3 regions of the Clostridium thermarum genome follow, and region 1 is predicted to be linked to each of the others. Evidence: riboswitches for the same ligand, from Rfam matches in the RefSeq annotation. Region 1 holds a riboswitch; each other region holds the start of a gene.
What was found. A riboswitch is a leader RNA that binds a small molecule or an ion and turns the genes downstream of it on or off. The one in region 1 is predicted to bind cyclic di-AMP.
Positions count from the first base shown of each region.

Region 2: another riboswitch for cyclic di-AMP. It lies ahead of dapB (4-hydroxy-tetrahydrodipicolinate reductase); the one in region 1 lies ahead of FHY60_RS11490 (C40 family peptidase).
Region 3: another riboswitch for cyclic di-AMP. It lies ahead of FHY60_RS15145 (cell wall hydrolase); the one in region 1 lies ahead of FHY60_RS11490 (C40 family peptidase).

Region 1 covers NZ_CP040924.1:2,552,962-2,557,536, forward strand. Annotated here, with positions in the region: gene FHY60_RS11465 (rod shape-determining protein) at 1-149, opposite strand, end outside; gene radC (RadC family protein) at 169-855, opposite strand; gene FHY60_RS11475 (Maf-like protein) at 868-1,443, opposite strand; gene FHY60_RS11480 (DUF4321 domain-containing protein) at 1,457-1,714, opposite strand; gene FHY60_RS11485 (SPOR domain-containing protein) at 1,863-2,585, opposite strand; gene FHY60_RS11490 (C40 family peptidase) at 2,678-3,286, opposite strand; cyclic di-AMP (ydaO/yuaA leader) riboswitch at 3,290-3,429, opposite strand; gene FHY60_RS11495 (GNAT family N-acetyltransferase) at 3,535-4,059, opposite strand; RNA gene ssrS (6S RNA) at 4,203-4,394, opposite strand; tRNA gene FHY60_RS11505 (tRNA-Leu) at 4,401-4,483, opposite strand.
Region 2 covers NZ_CP040924.1:3,279,716-3,284,290, forward strand. Annotated here, with positions in the region: gene FHY60_RS14955 (ABC transporter permease) at 1-191, opposite strand, end outside; gene dapB (4-hydroxy-tetrahydrodipicolinate reductase) at 426-1,244, opposite strand; cyclic di-AMP (ydaO/yuaA leader) riboswitch at 1,250-1,377, opposite strand; gene FHY60_RS14965 (hypothetical protein) at 1,536-1,958, opposite strand; gene FHY60_RS14970 (hypothetical protein) at 1,955-2,857, opposite strand; gene FHY60_RS14975 (MerR family transcriptional regulator) at 3,147-4,031, opposite strand.
Region 3 covers NZ_CP040924.1:3,313,409-3,317,983, forward strand. Annotated here, with positions in the region: gene FHY60_RS15140 (hypothetical protein) at 1-533, shown strand, start outside; cyclic di-AMP (ydaO/yuaA leader) riboswitch at 703-845, shown strand; gene FHY60_RS15145 (cell wall hydrolase) at 845-1,378, shown strand; gene FHY60_RS15150 (NAD(P)/FAD-dependent oxidoreductase) at 1,554-2,414, opposite strand; gene trxA (thioredoxin) at 2,427-2,741, opposite strand; gene FHY60_RS15160 (PQQ-binding-like beta-propeller repeat protein) at 2,852-4,531, opposite strand.

The DNA.
Region 1 (4,575 bases):
TCACCTACGGCTAAAACCTTCTTGTTTGCACTGTTGATAGCTACTACAGAAGGCTCTCTGAGAACAATTCCCTTTCCCTTAACGTAAACCAAAGTATTAGCTGTACCTAAATCTATACCCATATCTTTTGATATTGAAAATATTCCCATTCGTTCTTTCTCCTCTCAGTTACAGTATTCCTTTTTCTTTCAAACTTATATACGTTCCATTCCCTATTATTAAGTGGTCCAATAGCTCAATCCCCAATAATTTCCCACATTCTTTCAGCCGGTGAGTGATATTGATATCTTCACTGCTGGGTGTAGGGTCACCGGAGGGGTGGTTGTGACACACAATGATGGATGCAGCACTTCTTCTTACTGCCTCCATAAACACTTCTCTTGGATGCACTATTGAAGAATTGATGCTTCCCATTGAAACATCCTTTATCAATATTACCTTGTTTTTTGTATTTACAAGTATTATCTTTAGAACTTCCTGTTTTAGACTCCGCATGGTCTCCATAAGAAGATTTGCGGCATCTGCAGGAGATTTTATTATGTACTCCTCGCCGGATTTATAGGTTCTAAATCGCTTTGCAATCTCAGCTAAGGCTAAAAGTTGGGCTGCTTTTGCTTCCTTGATTCCCTTTAACTTCATAAACTCCTCAGCATTTGAATTTAAAAGCCCATTCAAGCCTCCTGCTTCGGTAAGTATGCGGTTACATAGGTTTATAATATTTTCACCACTGTTACCGCTGCGCAGAATCAAGGCCAGCAACTCACTGTTGGATAAACTTTCTGGTCCATACTTGAATAATCTCTCTCTTGGTCTCTCATTTTTAGGTAAATCCATAATTTTAAGGGTATTTGCCATAAAATTTCTCCTTTATAGATTTACCCCCATACCCCTCAATATATGATTAAGTCTATTTAGCGGAAGCCCTACCACATTATAGTAGCATCCATTGATCTCTTCAACGAATACACCACCGCCGCCTTGTATACCATAGGCTCCGGCTTTGTCCATTGGTTCCCCGCTTTCTACATATTTTCTAATTTCACCCTTTGTTAACATTGAAAACTTAACGTCTGTCTTAACATAGTCACATTTAATCTCCAGAGTCTTAGTATTCATGACCGTTAACCCTGAATAGACTTGATGTGTTCGGCCACTGAGTCTTTCAAGCATCAAAATAGCCTCTTCCTTACTGGAGGGCTTGCCTAAAACAGCACTTTCTACAGCTACTATTGTATCACAAGCTATAATCAAGGCTTCTTCCTTGACCCTCTGAGCCACTGAAAGAGCTTTTCCCTTTGACAGCTCAATAACATAGTCGCCGAAATTCCCTTTGAAAGGAACACTATCCTCATCAAAATTACTCACTATTACTGAAAACTCATCAACTATTCTCTTTAGAAGTTCCGTTCTCCTTTCGGAAGCAGAGGCTAATATTATCTTCACTACATATCACTTCCTAATATTTTCTATAAAGTAGTATTGCCACAATTACACCAATTATAGACATTATATTCATATTTAAATTTATCCCAAAAGTAAAAGTTATCACTTTAAGATTTAGGGTTACTGGTGAACTGGTTCCAACAGTATATACGTGTTTCAGGAATTTTAGTACGGTCAGATTTCCGAGCATCTCACCTAAAAGGCTTCCTGTCAAGGCCCCTAATAAAACTAGGAACACAAAGAATATCGATGATTTCCCAGAACCTTTCAAATTCATCCCCCACTTTTTCCAGCCTCATTATTACATCTTTTATAGTTTATCATTTAATATTGCTATAAACAAGTATGTTTATAATGCATTAAAAAAAATTGTTTATCAAATAATACAAAAAAGCGCACAGTTCAATATGTGCCTTTTTTTATTTCTTTATTCCTACTTTTTTTATAACTTCATATATATACGTATAATTTTCTTCAGCCTTTTCTTTTACTATTTCATCAGGAAGAGAGCTCAGATATTTCTTATATTCCTGCAGAATAGTGTAATTCTCATCCTTTTCATTTGCAGAAGAAAGCGGTGCAAGCCATGTCTTAAATTCCTCGGTTTTCACTGCTGTAACATAACTTTCTGTAAGAGTAGTCAAGATCTTTAAATGTCCCTTCATAATCTCTGCTATCAGATAAGAAGATTCTTCGTCAGTATTTATCTCATATGTAATCTTTGTATTGTCTAACCCATTATCATTCATTTTCTTTAAAATCTTATCGTAATCATTCTCATTAAATATGCCTGCTAAAACTCTAAATTTACCCTCTTCTTCAATGGTAAATGGATTCAGTACAGTTTTTACTTTATCCTTCTGGTTTTGAGCATTCTCTTTAACTCCATAATAACCACTTTGTATAATGATAAATCTGGCCGGCAGATTATTACTTTCCTTTTCACTATGTTGTTGAACAGTATCCGTCACAGCTTCTTCACTCTTATTTTCTATTGGTGCCTTTGTACCTCTATCTTTTATAAAAATACTAGATAGAGCTGTACCTAAGAGCACAGCAGCCAGCACTATGCTGACTAACATTACTATTACCACTGTCTTATCTTCCTTTTTTCGCTTATAATCGTATCTTGTGTATTTCATTTTACCACCCCCGATACAATTATATTTTGCATAATGATAGACTATACTAAAAAAGACCCGACAAACTTTGCCAGATCTTCTTTATTATCTAATTAATTTAATATTCTTCTGCCGCCAACGTAAGTGCGTGTATAGTAACTACTGCTGAGTTCGCTTACTGTTACGCATTTACTTCCTGAGGATGCATGAATAAATTGGCCATCACCAATATATATACCTACATGTGATACATATCCCGCAGTGTTAAAAAACACTAAGTCCCCAGCTCTCAGGTTACTCTTAGAAACTGCTGCACCAACACCGGATTGATCCGCTGCAGTACGAGGTAGGCTTACCCCAAATTGCCTATACACATATGAGGAAAAACCTGAGCAATCAAAGGCCCTTGGACCATTTGCACCATACACATAAGGTCTTCCAAGGAAATTGAATGCATACTGAACTAACTTACCGGTGCTGCCACTTGCAATTGTAGAGCCTCCGCTAAAACCTCTTGAGTAGGTTTTCTGTGAAGATGTTGTTACTTGCTTTTTAGGAATTTTAATCGTCTTGTTTGTGGATATAGTCGTTGCGGTTAACACAGTAGTTTCTTCACCTGCCGCAGTGTCCGCTTTTGCTTCCAAACCTTGAAAATGTAAACCTATACATAGCGTAAAAACGAAAAAACCTGCTGACAGTACCTTTGTTTTTAAACTTTTCATTATCAATGACCTCCTTATTGCTTCCGGAGTTAGCTGACGGGTTCGGGTGAAGGTTTCCCTACCGATTATGAGCACGGTCATAACCAGATTAACCCCAAAGAATGGTTCCTCCGTACCCATTTGGGACTCAGCACATAATAAATTATAGTTTGTACAAAGAAAAAAGTCAATAAATTCTAGCCAAATTTATCAACTTATCAGAACTTTTTTCTATTTGTTACGTATAATAATAGTTTTTATTTTTATACCTATACTACTCTAATATTTTCGTTGAATTTATATAGCAGCATATCTTTTTCTTCTCCTTCAACATTAAAGAAATTCTTTGATACCCGATGCAATAAGAAGTTATTCTTCTTCCAAAACTTTACCGCACTGTTACTGCCTGCAACAATACCTGTAGAAAAACTGTGTATATCATAATTAATCTCAAAATGTTTTATCAATTCTCTTAGTATCTTACTGCCAAGTCCCTGTCCCCTTAGGTTGCAGTCTATAACAAAACACCATATGATCACTTCATTGGGGTCTTTAAATTCTACCCGTCCCTTAAACACCCCAATAAGCTTATCCTCTTTTTTTATTTTTAAGAATATTTCATTTTCGCTCATATAATATTCTAAAAATCTATCCCCTAGTTCCTCTATGTTTGTCCATACAGCTTCCGTGGTTTTTCTAATCTGTTCTCCCATCCAGTTTTGAACCATAGCAAGATCTTCCTTTAAGATGCTGGAAATCTCTACGTCCTCAAACGCTAATTCTACATCAAACATATTTCCACCTCACTCTATATAATAATAATTCTACATTAGAGTTAAAAATCCTCTCTTGTCGGAGGATTTTAATTTTACTTTGTCAGTGGAAATATAAAGGGACAGAATAAAAAGAGAGGCATAAAACCTCTCTAATCTTCTCTGTAATATCCAAAATACCGGTGCTCCAATTTTGACACCTATCTCTCGATAGGTGGGTGTCCTCATAGATGTCTCTATCGCCTTCAATGCCGTAAAAGGACTCACAAGATGGTACATATCCTCATCAGAATGTTGAACTCCCATAGTTGTAATGTAGGTTCAAAATAAGAGCTTAACGCATATTTCAGAAATTATTAAATTGGTGCGAAAGACGGGACTTGAACCCGTACGGTCTCCCACACGCCCCTCAAACGTGCGCGTCTGCCAATTCCGCCACTCTCGCATACTCATCCAGCTTCCTTCAGACTTATAGTAATCCATAGGCGCTTCCGACAAATAACATTCTACTACGGATTTTTTAAATCGTCAATAGGA
Region 2 (4,575 bases), 730 kb from region 1:
AGCAGTGTGGCAAACCACCCCTTTCCAGTCTTAAACTTGAAGTCCTGGAAGGCCATCAACCATCCTGTAAGTGGTACATATCTAAATATAATTACCCATATTACAAATGGGATGGACATAGCTATTAAATACTTCTGTTCCTTTATATTCTTCCATGTAAACTTTCTGTCTTTTCTAGACAGCGTTTTCATAGAAACCTCTGTGGTCCCCTGCATTGTTATACCTCCATTTAAGTTTTTGAAATTCTAACGTATTGATTCCTATGCTTAAATACTACTATCTATGGGGATTTTTTTATACCCACAAAAATGTATATGTTTTCATGTAAAAATTATAGGTATAGTAAAAGACCACTAATTAACCATGATTAACTGTTAATTAGTGGTCTTGATTGATTTAAAGAAGAAAGGGTTTATAGCCCCCTACTATAGGCACAGCTCCTCTGTGCCGGAATTAATGCAGTCATATAAAACCCTCTTTAAATCTAATACTTCCTTCATTTCAAAATACCCGGTCTTTTTGTGTATATAATTTATTGCCTGCACAGCTCCCTGTGCAAAGATCTTTCTTGAAAAGGATTCATGACTTATCTCTATCTTGTCATCCTCACCGAAAATCTGAACTTCATGTCTACCCACAACACCACCGGCTCGGATTGCATTAATAGGTATCCTCTTATTGTATACACCGGATGATTTTAAACCTCTTTCCATCTCCCTTGCCAATTTTACAGCTGTTCCGGATGGCGCATCTTTCTTATGTTTATGGTGTATTTCTGTTATTTGAAAATCATAATTGTTCAATATATTTGCAGCAATATTACTTAAGAGCATTACTGTATTTATTCCTAAGGTAATATTGGGTGCATAAACAATTCCATTATGGAACTTATAGGGTAGACTTGATAATTCCTTAAGCTCATTATCGCTGAAACCTGTAGTCCCTATTACCATGTTCACCTTTGCCATTGATAAGGTCTTTGCGTTCTTCATGGTAGCCTTTGAATTGGAAAAGTCTACTACTGCATCAGGCCTAGTCTTGAGTATAATCTCTTCCAAGTCATTAGAAGATCTTATTTTTATTTTTGCCTTTTCATCACCGATTATAGTTCCAAGCTCTTTGCCCAGTTTTTCACTGCCTGGACTGCAAATAGCAGCAACTAACTCCATATTTTTTTGTTCTAATATTCCTTTAGCTACATACTGACCGGTCCTGCCCAATCCAATGACACAGACTTTAATCATCTAATCCCTCCTCTTTCTATGCTTACGAGGTTAGCTGACGGATTCGGGTTGAAAGATAACCCTACCTAATATGTATTAGGATTCACCCCTTAAATTGGTTCCCCCGCTCTTTTTGATTCAGCATATGGGTTGCAACCATATAGTTACAACCAACAACTTTATTTTATCATTAGGGTTGCACCTAGTCAATGTATTATTTGCACTTGTTTCTTATTTATGGAATTTTGATACAATAATTAAATAACTAGTTTTTTCAATTTTATATATGTATCTTTATCCATGCTATTTACTTCACCTATTTGTAAGACTTTGAACTGCAAGCCACTCCATTATGCTTACATTTTCACCTTTTACAGTTACCGGACTTCCATCGTAATCAAGCCTGCACTGGTTATTCAAGGTATATATCCAAGAGAAATGTCCATGATATTTGTAGGGTGCTCCATTTTTGTCTTTATATAAACCTGTAGTATCTACAACCTCATCCCAATAAGTAAAGTGGACATCCTTAGCTCCTGCCTCCAGCAATCTCTTATATGTCTTAACTGCAGTCTGATTTGGATCCACTACCGGGTCATTTTTAGAATGGGTAAACCAGATTGGTATATTCTTTATAGTATTAATCTGCTCATCGGAAATATTTACATCATAGTAGGCTTCACAGATGGGATAGGCTGCGGCAAAATACTGAGGATAGGTCAGAAGCATCTTCATTGTCTGAAGCCCCCATTTGAACAGCCTCCAATATATATTCTGTTCCTATCAATATGGGGAGTTTTATTCACATAATTTTTGATCAAATTCATCAAAGCTTCAGTATACTTTGAAGTTCCGTCAAAGGCATACTGGCCGTTTCCTCCATCCATCCACATTGTAGGTGACTGCGGGGCCAGTACATATGCGCCATGAAAGATGTCTTGTATTTCCTTTGAGGCTAAGTTAACAACCTTGTTTCCTATCAGTACTATGTTTGGATCTGTACCGCCCTCTCCTGCACCGTGAAGCCAGATAAGCAGTGGATTCTTTTTATTATCCGACTTTGGCTCATATGCGGCATAAGTCAAGGTAATATTCTTGTAGGTTATACTGTCCTTTCTAAACTCATCGGCAATCAGTATTTTTTCGCCATCTTTCTTATTCCAAAGTTCACCGGTTGAGTTTTTGCTGATAACATAATCCCACTGCACCCACTGATTCAAATTCCGTTTTATATTGTAGTTAAAGGGTGAGCCCAACACCTCTTCCGGTCCAACCTTCATTTCAAGTGTTATATAGTTTCCTGTGTCCAATGGATTACTATTTTCATCAGAAACATATGCATTAATTATCTCTCTCTCTCCCCCAAGCCCTGTTGAAGAATCTTCTGCCTTCCGCTCTACCTTTACTGTGTAATCGCTACTATCAGCGTGGTTAACCTCCTCATTCAGCTTTATTACCACTTTAGTAATTGCCGGCCCCCAATCAAAGCCTTCAATAATCGTTGAATATGACCCCTTCATTTTTAAATCCATCCTTTCAATTTGTATAGAAGTACCGTCACTTTGTTTGTTGCATCCCAACAGTACTGCTATAATTCCTGATCCCCATAATAACACTTTAAGATTTTTACGCATAATTTACCCTTTTTAAAATTGTCATTACTTATATATTTTACCATATATGCAAAGTATTTAGCATACTGCTTTTTTAGTGACAAAAAATATGTATATTTAAAGTAAACTCCGCTCCATCCCCCACACCCTCAAACCCTTATCCCTTCTCGCCTTAATTCTATTTGCCCAACTCTTTCCAGATAAAAACAAGTCACGGTTTTAATAAGGTTTTTACTCTTATTTTTCCGTGACTTTTACTAATTCTTTAATTTTTTATAAGTTTGTGTGTCATTAGATTATTATTATAGAACTACACCTTATAAATATTATCAAATTGTGGATATTTATCTATAAATGCTTTATTTGCAGCCTGGAGTTTTTCAAAATACTCCCTATATGAGTCGCTCAATATTTTTAAATTTTCAATAAATATATCGTAATATCCGCTCTCTTGCTGAAATTTCAGTAATAATTGCTGTATTTTAGAGACTGGTGATTTTTTATATTCATCTGAGTTTCTGTATTCCAAATATTTTTCAATGTCTTCTTTATTTTCTTCTAAATACATATCTATATTGTTTACTGAATCTATTATGGATGAATTAATTCTCTGCATATCTGCTTCTTCCATCTGTCCAAGACCCTGCTGCAAAAATTCTTCCAGTTCTTTAGGGAATTCTATTTCTTGAATTTTATCCAAATAATCAACGATTTTATTATATGCCCTTTCTTTTTCCTCATTATCAATTCTCCCATTAAGAAACTGTCCAAAATGTACGCATAGATACATTCCATAACCTCCTGGAAATGCTTGCAGCAGTTTCTCTTTGATTGTAAATTGCTTCTCAATGTCTTTTTCAATATAGGTAATTGCCTGCTTAATATCATAGTCTTTTATTAACTGTTCCAGACATTTTTTCTTAGCCATTGATTTTTCAACTTCTAAATCCATCTTGTATTTACACTTCGCCAGAGCAGCGGCTTTATTTGTACTTGCAAGAATATCTTTGATTTCAGAAATACTGATGCCTAATTTCCTTAAAACTCCAATTTCTTTTAATACTGAAATATCTTCATCACTGTAATTCCGATAACCGTTATCCTCTATCCTTGGAGATATAAGTCCCTCCCGTTCATAATATTCAACTGCTTTCTTTGTCAATTTACATTCTCTACATACATCTTTAATTAACATTATTATCACCTCGTAATTATCATAGGCTAATACCTAAGGTGATAGTCAATACCTATTTTGTATAAAGTTTAAAAATATACGCAATGTACAGAGTACTTTTTTATCCGATAAATCCTCACATTTGCTTTATTAATTTTCAATATTTTCTCAGCAAATACTGCTTATTTTGTTTACTTAATGAAATCACTGCTCATTTAAAACTCGTTTCCCTAAGGCATTAAGTTTCTGGCAAGACTCGTACTTTGTAAGATAGTATTTTCTATTTAAGTAAAATAATGATTTATAAACACCAATAGTATGTGTTCTTCCGTTTCTTAATATAATAGTTACCTGCTTTTTCTTTACTATACCTTAAAACAAATGCTGCTTACTTTCCTTTTGTGTTTTTAGCAATGATAAAGTACCGAAAGGTTTCTAGTGTTGCATTAATACAATTAAATACTGTTGACAATTTTAAAGGGAGCTATTAGATTTTTATATATTCCAATAACTCTCTGATTTTTGGTTAGCTTGGACTCAAAAAGAAAAATTTACCATTAAGTAG
Region 3 (4,575 bases), 760 kb from region 1:
TATTAAAAGAAGCTCAGGATTTCCTGGCTGCCTTTAAACTTTACACCGAGCAATTGATAGATACTCAACAAAAGGCAGATATGAAGACAAAGCAAATGTATGACTTTATTGATAAGCTAAACGAATCAGTAGATAAGTTTATCCCATTGAAAACAGACTTCTCTATTGAATTGAGAAAGGCTCGAGATAATTCATCAACCTATGATGAGGTTATTGCCTTTGCAACAGACTATCTTTCAAAAAACAGCCAGCTGCAAAATGCTATCTTAAGCACTACACCTCCGGATAACTGCAAGTCCTTGAGAGACAGCTTTGTGAAGCTAACTAAGGATTATGATGCCTACATCCAAAGCTTTATAGCAGCGGTAAATCTAGAGAAGGGTGAGGCTGAACTTCAACCGGAAGAACCTCTCGCTGATGATAGATTAACAGAAATCTATTATGATGCAAACAATAGATTCTTAGGTATCCAGGACAAGTACGACAACTTCCTTAAACAATTTACTGACTTTAAAAGCACAAACATAAAGTAAGGAAAAAGAATCCGGTAGCTGCCGGATTCTTTTTGTTCGTAATAGAAATAAAATGCGAACCACTTTTTTAATTAGTAATGAGTGATGAGTAATGAGTAATTACTCATTTAGAAAATTGCGTTGTGACGCAATTTTTATTTAATATGAATATTTTTCCCTCATTGGGGCATCATATCATTAGCCTAAATTTTAGAGGATTATTATGCTTTAAAATGCGGAGGAACCAAATTTTGGGGTGAATCACCAGTTCGGTGTAGGTTACACCTTTTCCGAACCCGTCAGCTAACTTCGCAGGCAAAAGGAGGTATTAAATGAATAAAAAATTAATAATAGGCTTTAGTTTTGTTTTGCTATTAGAATTTTGGGGGCATACAAATACCGAGGCAGTTGTGTGTCGCACAAATGTAGATTCTGTCCTTAAGGCCAGCAAGGATGATGCCACTCAAGTATTTAACTATAAGAACAAAAAAATACTAATAAGCGATGATGACATTTATCTCATGGCTCAAGTAGTTTTCGCAGAAAGCAATGCAGAACCATATCAAGGAAAAGTTGCTGTGGCTTCTGTAATACTAAACAGACTGCTTCATCCTGAGTTTCCGAATACTGTAGAAGATGTAATAAAACAAAAGGGGGCTTTTTCCTGTGTTAAAAACGGGAAATTATCAGTAACTCCCACAGAGGAATGCTTTGATGCTGTATACGAAGCACTTAAGGGGAAAGACCCTACCGGTGCAGCTGTTTTCTTTTATAATCCCCGAATTGCTACTTCTAAGTGGATGATAAATGTCAAAAAGAGTAATGTAAAGCCTATTGGAAACCATATTTTCTTCGTAGTAAAGTAATATTAACTGATATAAATTCAAATTTTTTATTTCTTAATAAATAATAAAAGGGATTTATAAAAGGATACCCATGCATTTATTATGTTTTAGCTTGCGTAGGTATCCTTAAAATATAAGTAAGCGACCATAAGATTTCTCATGGTCGCTTACTTATTACTATATTTCATCTAATTAACTATCTCATGGAATCAACATACGAAACAGCACTGAGTGCTGCTATGAGCCCTTCTCCTGCTGCTTTTATATATTGATAGGGCTTACCTATACAATCACCTGCAGCAAAGCATCCCTTTAAGTTAGTCTTCATATTTCTGTCCACCTTAATATGTCCCTCTTCCATTTCAAGACCAGGAACCAACTGCCCCGGTGATATGCTGTCTTTTAAAATAAACACCCCATCTGTCTTCAATGTGCCGTTGGCCAATTCCAATACTGTAACTATATTTTCACCCTTTACTTCTACAGGCTTATCCTTTATCACTTCAATTTTATCGCTTAATTTATAATCTCCGTTATACACGGGTATATAGTAGAGTTTTTGTGCTAACTCACTGACATAATTGGCCTCTTCTTCAGCTTCCTTATTATAGCCTATTACCGTTACCACCTTACCCTTGTATAGAGGAGCATCACAAGTAGCACAGTAACCAACTCCTCTACCGAGAAATTCTGCTTCACCTTTCAATGGCTTTGTGTACTCCATTCCTGTAGCCAGTATTACAGCCTTAGCTTCATACATTTTTTCATTAGCCATCAGTACAAAGTAGTCTCCCATGGCATAGATGGAATTAATTCTTTCAGTAGTTATTTCAATATCCATGGCCTCCATATGCCTTTGGAAGTTCTCCTTCAACTCTTGGCCGGTGATATTAGGAAATCCTAAGTAATTATTTATCTTTGGTGCCTTTATAAGCTTATTGCTTAAGTCACTGTAACCGAAAAGGATAATTTCTTTATTTCTGATTTTAGCATTAACGGCCGCAGATAATCCTGCAGGCCCACTTCCTACTATAGCTACATCATATCTTTTTCCCAAGGCCGCACCTCTTTAAACATATTTTTCAAGTAGGGTTTTTAGTTCCTGCTTTGGTCTGAAACCAATAAGAGTTTCTGCCACAGTCCCATTTTTAAATATAAGTATAGTTGGTATGCTTGCTATTCTGTATTTATTTGTTACTGTTGGATTCTCATCAACATTAACTTTTGCAAATTTAATTTTATCGCCTAACTCATTGTTAAGTTCTTCGAAAATTGGTGCAAGCATTTTGCAGGGTCCGCACCAGGCTGCCCAAAAGTCTATTACTGCCACTCCTTGATAATTTTCAACTTCTTCTATAAAAGTGCTGTCTCCAATTTGTCTCATTGTTATCCCTCCAATATAATTTGATACCCCGTACAGGTATATAATAATTATATAATTGTTTTAGATATGGTGTCAACCCCAGGTCTCTTATAATTGGACTTAAAAATGAACTACTTTACCTTAAATCCAATTATTTTACCTCCTCTGGTTCCAACCACTATAATATCATCAAAGGCCGCCGGTGTTCCTTCTACATTAGCCTCCAAATCTATTATATCCAATATTTTGCCGCTGATTCCTTCAATAAGAAATGCTCTTCCTGCCGAATCACATTGAACTATATATCCCTTTCCATCTTTTGAATATAGTGCCAAGGGCGAACTCCAGCAGTAGTTATCTAAGATAAGCTTCCATACTTCTTCGCCGGTATTCTTATTCATGGCTACAAGAATCCCGCTGTTGTAATTTGGGGTTCTGGCTATATTAAATATTGCAAGCTCCTTTAGTTCTTCCTTTCCACTGATAGGTGTGGCTAAGGCTCCACCATTGGTATTGGAATCATAGTAGCATTTATACTTATTCTCCCAGAGAACCCCTCCGGTAGCTCCGTTTATCTTTCTTACAAAGGAATAACCTCCATTACCCTGATTATCAACTTCAGAAGCAGTATACAAATTTAGGCCTTCATTGTCCCTCTCCAATACTATGGTAGAATCGGTATCATCATTGACATATCTGGCCCAGACAGGTTTCAGCGTCCTTAAATCCAAACATTGCAGTATTCCATCATTGTCAGCAAAAAAGCCGTAATTCTCATAAATTGCTATACTATTTTCAATGCCCCTCTCCTTAGTTTTATTCGTTGAATATTTATATTTATCTATTTGAGGGCTTATAGTGACCTTTCCATTTTCATAGTTGGTGTTCAACTTACCGGAATAAAATAGTCCATTCTCACCGCATATATAGAAAAAGTCATTGCTCTTATCTATTAAACTTGTAGAATCAAAGGCCCACCACTTTCTAACAGCAAAGTCATCCATACCTTTTATTTCGTATAACTTACTAAAATCTATCAGGCTGAAAATTCTGTATGCAAAGCTAACATGCTGGCTTCCTCTTTTATCTATCCCCTGACCGACATACAACAGTGGTAATCCTCGTGGATCTACAGTCAAACTTCCCTTTATAGGCGCTCCTATCCATAATTTATCTCTTGTTGCCTTTCCATCCTCTAAATCTAAAAAGTGCACATATCCATCCAGTGCAGCATATATTACTTCTGTTAAATCCTTCTTATTCTTTTTCTCTTCATATAAATTCATTTCCTTTTTTATCTCTTCTGACCACTTCACTATGGCAGGCTGACCGTTCCAGCCCACTCCTGTCCAGCTGTCTATGGCCCCAATATTAACCTCCCAAAGCTTTTCTAACTTTTCTTCCTTTAGATCTATATTCCCAAAGCTTCCTCCGTCCCTAAGGTTATTACCTCTGAAGCAAGTGACCCCCTCTACATCTGAATAGGGTTCAGAACTGTCAAAACCAGCTTCTTCTCTCTGAAGGGTTTGACTTATAACTGAATATGTAAAGTTGTAGTTCTCAATTTCAGCACTGGCATCTGGGGCAAATATTATTTCCTTTTCCGGTACCTCTTCTACAACCGGTAAGTTTTCCGTAGGTTCGGAACTTATATATGGTACGGAATTATTGAATACCGCTTCATCAAAATTATATACAGTATCAAGGATGCTTTCACTTGCATCTCCATTTATTACAATATACTTCGTTACTAACCCAAGACCAAGTAATATGAACAAAAAAATAAATACTCTTAACAGCTTTGCTTTCATACATACCTCTCCCGCCCAGCATAAAATATTGCATTGGTAAATGC